DNA from 3 places in the Rahnella aceris genome. Region 3 is predicted to be linked to each of the others. Evidence: predicted binding sites of a transcription regulator. Region 3 holds the regulator's gene; each other region holds the start of a gene.
The links. The regulator Fur, encoded in region 3, represses iron uptake genes when iron is present. The targets are predictions, from matches to a motif close to ATAATAATGAGAACNACTATCAA.
Positions count from the first base shown of each region.

Region 1: feoA (ferrous iron transporter A) is a predicted target of Fur. The motif match lies at 1,764-1,786, and genes of this name have one in related genera.
Region 2: GW591_RS04935 (TonB-dependent siderophore receptor) is a predicted target of Fur. The motif match lies at 1,869-1,891, and genes of this name have one in related genera.

Region 1 is NZ_JAADJV010000004.1:134,260-137,426, forward strand. It holds gene GW591_RS18840 (Tex family protein) at 1-1,556, shown strand, start outside; gene feoA (ferrous iron transporter A) at 1,955-2,179, shown strand; gene feoB (Fe(2+) transporter permease subunit FeoB) at 2,266-3,167, shown strand, end outside.
Region 2 is NZ_JAADJV010000001.1:1,095,035-1,098,201, forward strand. It holds gene GW591_RS04935 (TonB-dependent siderophore receptor) at 1-1,721, opposite strand, end outside; gene GW591_RS04940 (O-methyltransferase) at 2,073-2,756, shown strand; gene GW591_RS04945 (glycoside hydrolase family 3 protein) at 2,763-3,167, opposite strand, start outside.
Region 3 is NZ_JAADJV010000001.1:2,342,074-2,345,240, forward strand. It holds gene GW591_RS10715 (methyl-accepting chemotaxis protein) at 1-52, opposite strand, end outside; gene fldA (flavodoxin FldA) at 474-1,001, shown strand; gene fur (ferric iron uptake transcriptional regulator) at 1,314-1,769, shown strand; gene chiQ (ChiQ/YbfN family lipoprotein) at 1,898-2,233, opposite strand; gene chiP (chitoporin ChiP) at 2,247-3,167, opposite strand, start outside.

The DNA.
Region 1 (3,167 bases), on a different contig from region 3:
ACCATCTGGGCCTGCGCCTGAACAACGCGCCTGCTGACGTCTGGCGTCGTGCCGTGGTCAACTGGACATGGCGTATCAAAGTGCTGCTGCACCTCGAAACCGAGCTGATGGGCACCGTGCGCGAACGCGCCGAAGATGAAGCGATCAACGTTTTTGCCCGCAACATGCACGATTTGCTGATGGCCGCCCCCGCCGGTATGCGCGCCACTATGGGTCTCGATCCGGGTTTACGTACCGGTGTAAAAGTCGCCGTTGTGGATAACACCGGCAAACTGGTGGATATCGATACGGTTTATCCCCACACCGGTCAGGCTGCAAAAGCCGCACAACAGGTTGCCGCGCTGTGCATCAAACATAATGTCGAACTGGTGGCGATCGGTAATGGCACCGCGTCCCGCGAGACCGAGCGCTTCTTCCTTGAGCTGCAAAAACAGTTCCCGGCGGTAAAAGCGCAGAAAGTGATTGTCAGTGAAGCCGGTGCATCGGTGTATTCCGCCTCCGAACTGGCGGCGCTGGAATTCCCGGATCTGGATGTTTCTATTCGCGGCGCAGTCTCTATCGCCCGTCGATTACAAGATCCGCTGGCGGAGCTGGTGAAAATCGACCCGAAATCCATCGGTGTTGGTCAGTATCAGCACGACGTCAGCCAGTCTCAGCTGGCGAAAAAACTCGATACCGTGGTCGAAGACTGCGTGAACGCCGTGGGTGTTGATCTCAATACCGCATCCGTTCCCCTGCTGACCCGCGTGGCCGGTCTGACACGCATGATGGCGCAGAATATCGTTAACTGGCGCGACGAAAACGGTCAGTTCCGTAACCGCGAACAGTTGCTGAAAGTCAGCCGTCTGGGGCCAAAAGCCTTTGAGCAATGCGCGGGCTTCCTGCGTATCAACCACGGCGACAACCCGCTTGATGCCTCGACAGTTCACCCGGAAACCTATCCGGTAGTGGAACGCATTCTGGCGGCGACACAGCTGGCGCTGAAAGAACTGATGGGCGATTCCAATGTGCTGCGTGGCCTGAAAGCCAGCGAATTCACCGATGAGCAGTTCGGTGTGCCGACGGTCACCGACATTATCAAAGAGCTGGAAAAACCGGGGCACGATCCGCGTCCAGAGTTTAAAACCGCGACCTTTGCCGAGGGCGTGGAAACCATGAACGACCTGATGCCGGGCATGATCCTCGAAGGCTCTGTCACTAACGTCACCAACTTTGGTGCGTTCGTCGATATTGGTGTCCATCAGGACGGCCTGGTTCACATCTCGTCACTGGCGAACAAATTCGTCGAAGATCCCCACACAGTGGTGAAAGCCGGCGACATCGTCAAAGTCAAAGTGATGGAAGTCGATCTGCAACGCAAACGTATCGCGCTGACCATGCGACTGGACGAGCAACCGGGCGAAGCACCCGCGCGCCGTTCTTCCGCGCCAGCGTCAGATTCACGAGACAATCAGAAACGCCACGCGCCAAACAAACCGTCGGGCCGCAATGCCGCGCCAGCAGGCAATAACGCGATGGCCGATGCTCTGGCCGCCGCGCTCGGCAAAAAACGTTAATTCTTCGTTTTTCCCCGCCACACCAAAGCCGCTGATATCCAGCGGCTTTTTTTATGTATCTTTTTTCGACACTTTTTAAACTCTGTCTTAATGAATCAATCACTGAGGTAAATCAATAAATCGGCCATCCGGCAGGCATACGATAGCGACGCGGTGGAGATTCCCGTGAAGAGGCACCCCCTCTTTTCTTTTGTCTCTATACGCGTACTAATTATGATAACTATTCTCGTTTGTACTTCTTTGCGTATTCAATACGCCGTCAGCCACAGGCTGACAATTTCGCACCATGGACAATTTCTGAGCAATATTTCGCAGTTAAGTGAGATCACCGGGCACGGAAGCGCGGCGTAACCTTTGTCACGCTGCCCCCAAAATGCCTGAATGCTTCGCGAGGAACTATGCAACTTCAATCAAAACGTGCTTATAAAATTACCGGCTTTTCACACGAAATCAGCCCGGCTTACCGGCAGAAACTGTTGTCACTCGGGATGTTACCGGGGTCATTTTTCAACATTATCCGCGTTGCGCCGATGGGTGATCCGGTACAAATCGAAACCCGCCGTACCAGCCTCGTCGTCCGCAGAAAAGACCTCGATCTCCTCCAGCTCGAGATGATGGCCTGATCCCAACATCAGGCCTTTGACAGTTCATTTTTCGCTGCGGCCCCGGGCTTGCATGTTTACCTTTTCTGACACGTAGATTTTATCGAATGAAACCATTAACGATCGGCCTGATTGGTAACCCAAACTCAGGTAAGACCACGCTTTTCAATCAGTTAACCGGTTCACGCCAGCGTGTCGGTAACTGGGCAGGCGTGACCGTCGAGCGCAAAGAAGGTCAGTTTGCCACCGCAGCGCACCAGATTACGCTGGTGGATTTACCGGGTACCTATTCCCTGACCACCATTTCCGAGCAAACTTCGCTCGATGAACAAATTGCCTGCCATTACATTCTGAGCGGCGACGCGGATCTGATGATCAACGTCGTCGATGCCTCAAACCTCGAGCGCAATTTATACCTGACACTGCAACTGCTGGAACTGGGCGTGCCATGCATCGTGGCGCTGAACATGCTGGATATCGCCAAAATCCAGAACATCAATATTGATATCCCTGCGCTGTCTGCTCGTCTGGGTTGCCCTGTGGTGGCGCTGGTTTCTACCCGTGCCAGCGGCATCAAAGAACTGAAAGCCGCCATCGACGAATTGCCACAAGTGGCTGTGCTGGAACGTGTGCAATATCATCCGGTTTTACAACAGGAAGTCGATGTCTTGGCCGCCGAAATGCCGCCAGCCATGGCGCTGCAACAACGCCGCTGGCTGGCACTGCAAATTCTTGAAGGGGATATTTATAGCCAGACGCACGCAGGCAACGCACAGGCATTATTGCCGCAGGTGAGAGCCCGGCTGGCTGAGCAGAAACTGGACGATCCGGCACTGCTGATCGCCGATGCGCGTTATCAGAGCATCGCGGCGCTTTGCGCAGAGATCAGCAACTCCCACCTTACGGCGCCGAATAAACTGACGCAGGTGCTCGATCGCGTGATCCTCAACCGCTTTCTGGGCGTACCGATTTTCCTGCTGGTGATGTATCTGATGTTCGTGCTGGCCAT
Region 2 (3,167 bases), 1.2 Mb from region 3:
TTAAAGCGTTCGGTAACCTGTTTCTTAGCTTCCAGCTCAAGACCCTGTGAGCGGATTTTACCTGCCGGCTCGTAGTAGCTGCCGACTACCACGCGGTTACCCACGTCTTTTTGCGTCAGATCATACAGCGCCGCGGTGTACATATCGGAAGTGCCGACCGGCTGGTATTTGATCCCGGCTTCGTATTGCTCACTCTGCATCGGTTTCAGCAGCGTGCCGTCAGCGCCTGGCAGGGCAGATGGCGTCATCGCCTGGCTGTAGCTGACGTACGGTGAAATGCCGCTGTCAAAGGCGTACAGCAGGGAAGCGCGGCTGTTGAAATGACTGTCTTTACGTTCGCTGTTGCTGGTGGTGCCGTAGATGCTTTCGTAACTGCGGCTGGAGGTTTTTAGCGTGTCGTAACGGCCTGACAGGGTCAGATACCATTTGTTCCAGTTCATCTCATCTTGCAGATAGGTACCCATCTGCTCATAACGGTTTTTACCGCGTTTATGACTGTAATAATCCAGTGCATCACCGCCAACGCCAGTGTACGGGTTGAGGTTTTCAGCGTAAGCAGCGTCAGATTTCACATCATTGATAAAGTGGGAGTAATCGAAACCGATCACCACTTTATGTGCCAGTTCGCCGGTCGCGAAATCCGCTTCGAGCTGGTTATCAATCGCAAAAGTATCCAGCGAGGACTTCTCACCGGAATAATAACGACTCATCTCGGTACGGTCCGCATTCCAGCCCGCCTGATACACCTGATCCAACTCGGTGTTGGAATGCGTGTAGTTGGCATTCTGGCGGAATGACCAGACGTCGTTAAACGCGTGCTGGAATTCGTAGCTGTAGATTTGCTCCCAGCGTTTGAACTGGTTGCGGGTGCTTTCGCCATCGAAGAAACCCCGGCTCAGTTTCTGTCCGTAGAGGCTGCCGTCAGCCGGAACCGCGGCGTGGTAGCCACCGGACGGATCTTTTTGCAGATACGCGCGCAGTAAAAGCGAGGTATTTTCATCCGGCGTCCACAGCAACTGTGGCGAAATCGCGTAACGCTCTTCACGCTGGTGATCGTACTGCGTATCGCTGCTGCGGGTCATCCCGGTCAGACGGAATGCCAGCTGATCGTTGATGGCATTGGTGTAATCGAATGCGCCGCCTTTGGTATTTTGCGTGCCACCGGAAAGCTGGAAGTGACCTTCTTCAGCAAACTGCGGGCGCTTGGTGGATTCCACCACCACACCGCCGGGAATGCTCTGGCCGTAAAGCGCAGAAGACGGTCCTTTCACCACATCAATACGTTCCAGGAACCACGGATCAACCTGAATGGAGTTATAGGTCGAGCCATCGCTCAGGATCCGCAGGCCATCGAGGAAGGTGTTGTTGACGTCACCGCCGTGGAAACCGCGCAGGGAAATGGTGTCATAACGCGTTGCGCCGCCGGCAAAGTTGGTGAATACGCCTGGCGTGTAGTTCAGTGCAGCGTTAACCGTGGTGGCGTTCTGGTCAGTCATTTGCTGACGGGTCACAACAGAAACGGCCTGACCGGTGGTGATCAGCGGCTGATCCGTTTTGGTCGCACTTTTACTGGTTTTCGCGCTGTAACCCTGCGTCGGAGCATCGGCGGTATCCGCAGGCGCGGCTTTGACAATGACGGTGTCTTCAGCAGCCATTGAGGCAACCGGCATTGCCAGCGCGCACATAAGCACCGAGCGTTTGAGGGGGAAAGCCAACAACATATTCATAATCCCTATAAATAACTCAATAATGATTGAGTGATTAATTGATGCGTGTGTAATAAACCCAAAAGCCAACATGTGTTCCGCACAAAAGCGTGACGTGCGAAGGGCAGTCACTTAACCGAAACGTGACGGATGTTAAACTTAATGATAATTGTTATCATTATTATTTTACAAATTCAAGGGAACTTTACGCCAAAAATGTGAAGTGACGCATTTTTAACCTGATGAAAACGAGGGTTTTTTAATTGCGGCAATAAAAATCTGAGCAAAATGGCCGGAAGTGATTAGGGTTAATAGTGAGTTTTTTAATCATGTTCTCTATGTAGAATTCACGGCCGGGAGGCGAAAATGGGTCAGGGGAGTCCGGAGGAATACAGCAGGAAATGGGCAGCGGTTGACAACTATCTGGTGAGTCACTTAGTGGACAGCGATCCGGTTCTGGATCAGGTACTGAAAAACAATCATCAGGCCGGTTTACCCGCACACGACGTAGCACCCAATCAGGGAAAATTACTGGCGCTGTTCGCCCAAATCATCAGCGCACAGAAAGTCTTAGAAATCGGTACGCTCGGCGCTTACAGCACTATCTGGCTGGCGCGGGCGTTACCGGCGCTCGGAAAAGTCGTGACGCTGGAAGCCGATCCGCATCATGCGCGCATCGCACAAACCAACATTGAGCTGGCCGGTTTGCAGGATAAAATTACCTTACACACCGGGCCTGCGTCAGAGACCTTGCCCACGCTCGCGGCGGAAGCGCCGTTTGACCTGATTTTTATTGATGCCGATAAACCCAGCAATCCGCTTTATCTGGAATGGGCGCTGAAATTGTCGAAACCGGGGACATTAATTATTGGCGATAATGTGGTGCGGGACGGCGCGGTGGTGGATCCGCACAGCGACGACGCCCGGGTGCAGGGTGTGCGTCGCTTTATTGAGATGATTGAACAGGAACCGCGTTTATCAGCGACCGCGCTGCAAACCGTCGGCAGCAAAGGCTGGGACGGTTTTGTGCTGGCGCGGGTCACCGGTTAACAGGGCTTAACGCGCCAGACCAAAGCCAATATCAAACAGCGGATTTTCGCTGTCATGTGGCATATCGGATTGTTGTCTGAGCACGGCTTCTTCAGACGATGGCAGTTCAAACGGCAGCTTACCGGTATAGGCTTCGGTGCTGGTCAGGCGCGTAAACAAAACGGTATCGCTGACACCAAAATTGCCGATAATCACTTTCGCTTTGTCCTTCACGTTGGTCAGGATCGCCGGACGGTCGAGATAAACGGTGACGATTGTCGGCACTGCTTTGCTGGCTTTCACGATCGCCTGATAATCCGCGTTGTCACCGGTAAAGGCCAGCGAGCCTTCGTGATGGCGCTTGCCAAAGAACCAGGCTTTATGCGGTTGCTCGTACGGGGCATGGGCGCGGATCAGCGCAATATCGGCTTT
Region 3 (3,167 bases):
CAAGAATGGTTAATAAAGCGGCCCTGATGGTGATATTTTTTAAAAACTGCACGATATGCCTCTCTCGAAACATGTCTGTTTCTGGCCTGAGGATTGACGGGGATGCGGAGAATCAAGACAGGTAACCAGCAGGCAAGTGCCCCAGGACATGTTTGAACACCTCTCCGGGCATCGATTTCTTTATTATGTTGAGATTGCTCCCGAATCATCTATCGGCGGAATGTTCTCGAAATTTAGTATTGTGACAACTTATTTCTCAAACTTGCTTTTGACCTCATTAACCCTGAGGTTAATTCGCCGCAGGTGAAAGCACACAAAGGCGATAACACATAAAAATATTGCCCGATAAACTTATTTCCCAGTTAAGAAGGCGAGCAGAAGCATATTCTCCGCCGCACGAGTTTGCTATCATCTGCATTATTATTGCCTGCGTTGCAGAGCACTTCATTGAGAACAAGAGGTTAGGTAATCTTATGGCCGTTGTAGGTATCTTCTTTGGATCCGATACAGGTAACACCGAAAACATCGCAAAAATGATCCAGAAGCAATTGGGTAAAGATGTTGCAGAGGTGCATGACATTGCGAAGAGCAGCAAAGAGGATCTGGAAAAATTCGATATTTTGCTTATCGGCATTCCAACCTGGTATTACGGTGAAGCGCAGTGTGACTGGGACGACTTTTTCCCAACGCTGGAAGAGATAGATTTCGAAGGTAAGCTGGTGGCACTGTTTGGTTGCGGTGACCAGGAAGACTACGCCGAATATTTCTGCGATGCGCTGGGCACCGTGCGCGATATCATTGAGCCACGCGGCGCAGTGATTGTCGGACATTGGCCTACCGAAGGTTACCACTTTGAAGCATCTAAAGGCCTGGCGGATGATAAGCACTTCATAGGACTGGCAATTGACGAAGATCGTCAGCCCGAACTGACCAGCGAACGTGTTGATGCCTGGGTGAAACAGATCACAGAAGAACTTAGCCTTTCTGAAATTATTGGCTAAAAACCCTGTTGGCCCTGAGGATTTATTCTACAATTGAAGGGCCAAACTATTACTGAAATTAACAATTTAACTGCTACAAAATTGTAACTTTCGGTCGTATCAAGGTACACTGAGTTCCTCTGTTTTTTCTATTGATCAAGTCGTTGCATTCCAAATGTGACCGGCAATTTGTGATCTTTATTAACAGGCTGTCGTTGACGAGAATTGGCACATTGCGTTAAACGAAGAGACTAAACGAATAATTTTGTGCCGCCGATGCCACAGGCTGCATGCCTCAACTTGATTAGCACATAGTAACAGGACTGAATCCGCATGACTGACAACAACACCGCACTGAAGAAAGCCGGCTTAAAAGTCACGCTTCCGCGCCTCAAAATCCTGGAAGTGCTGCAAGCGCCGGAAGGTCATCACGTTAGTGCGGAAGATCTTTACAAGCAACTGATTGATATGGGTGAAGAAATTGGCCTGGCGACGGTTTACCGCGTTCTGAACCAGTTTGACGACGCCGGTATTGTCACCCGTCATAACTTCGAAGGCGGCAAGTCCGTATTCGAACTGACCCAGCAACATCACCATGACCACCTGATCTGTCTGGATTGCGGTCGTGTGATCGAATTCCGTGACGAATATATTGAAGGTCGTCAGCGTGAGATTGCTAAGAAACACGGTATCAAGCTCACCAACCACAGCCTGTATTTGTACGGTCACTGTGAAGCAGGCGATTGCCGCGAAGATGACTCTTTGCACAACGATAAACCTGCGCAGTAATCTGCACAGGCTTTGACTAAATTAACCGCTGAAAAGCGGTTTTTTTATGTCTGATATCGACGCAGATTGAGCCCGGATAGCAGGCATAAAAAACCCCGGCAAGCCGGGGTATGTTTCGCTGCTGAGATTCACGACTTAGGTGAATTGTTCGTTTTTATTTCCTGCCAGATTTTCCCGCAATCAGCAGCATATGCCTGACCGTCGCCAGTTTTACGCGCCGTCAGACATCGCTGGTAATCCAACACACGTACCGTTTCTTGTTCCGCAAATTGCTGGTGGGCTTTTTCCTGTTTCAGTTTATTCAGTAACACCTCGCAGGATGCCAGTTTGTCCGGATTGCCTTCTGACGTATTGATACAGGCACGGTAATCTTCCCGCGTTTGGGATATTTGTGCCTGATCGGCGGTGGGTGCACAACCGGCCAGCAAAACAGCCGAAACCATGATCATCAGTACTTTATTCATCGACATAGCGACCTCAGAAAATAGTAAATGGAGCGATAACGATGAATTTCACGTCTTTTTCATCCTGGAAAATGTTGCCGTAACCGCCGCCCCAGCTCGGAATATCCGAATGGTTGTCGTACTGGGTGTAATGCAGTTTGAACAACGTCCCTTTGGCGCGCCCTTCCTGAATGGTGTACAGCGCATCCAGGCTCCATGCGCTTTCTTTCAGACGCTGGCTCTGGTCATAAGCGGCGTTGGTGCTCGGTTTGGCATCCCAGGCATAGACGTACGAACCACCGACCGCGAAGCCCGGTAAATCCCATTTCGCCAGATCATACAATACGCCTGCATATACTGCTTTTTCACCGTTGGCGTTGAAGTCCGAGCGGTTGTCCCACCACACATCAAGACGGCCGTTTGAGGAAGAATAAGTCGGGGTCATGCGCTGCAGGAAGTAGCCCTGATTCCCTTCCGCTTTCACCATCGTCCCTTCCAGACGCCAGTTAAACTGCCCGGTGGTATAGCCAAAGGTCAGTGCCTGCAACCATGCCAGACCGTCATACAGACTGTTCGGATCATTCTTGTCACTGATGCGGTCTTCTGCACCATAGAACTGATAGCTGGTGGTCAGCGGATTGCCCAGCAGATCCATTTTGTACGAGGCCTTAGCAAAGTACTGATCGACATAACTTTCAGCCTGGCCAAATGCGCCTTCCAGTACGAAGTCATTTTTAAAATCATATTTCGCACCGAGCGAATGAATATAAGAAACGCCGGTTTTCTTGTCATTCTGGCGGAAATCATCCATTTCCAGATGCCACGGCGATTTATATTCATCAGCCCACATATAGGAGAAACTCAGTTCACCCGGGTCACCGAAATCGTGTTTATAACCGGCTTCCGCACCGCGATACGTACCCGGCATAAAGCTCCAGTGCGGTGCGATCAGCGT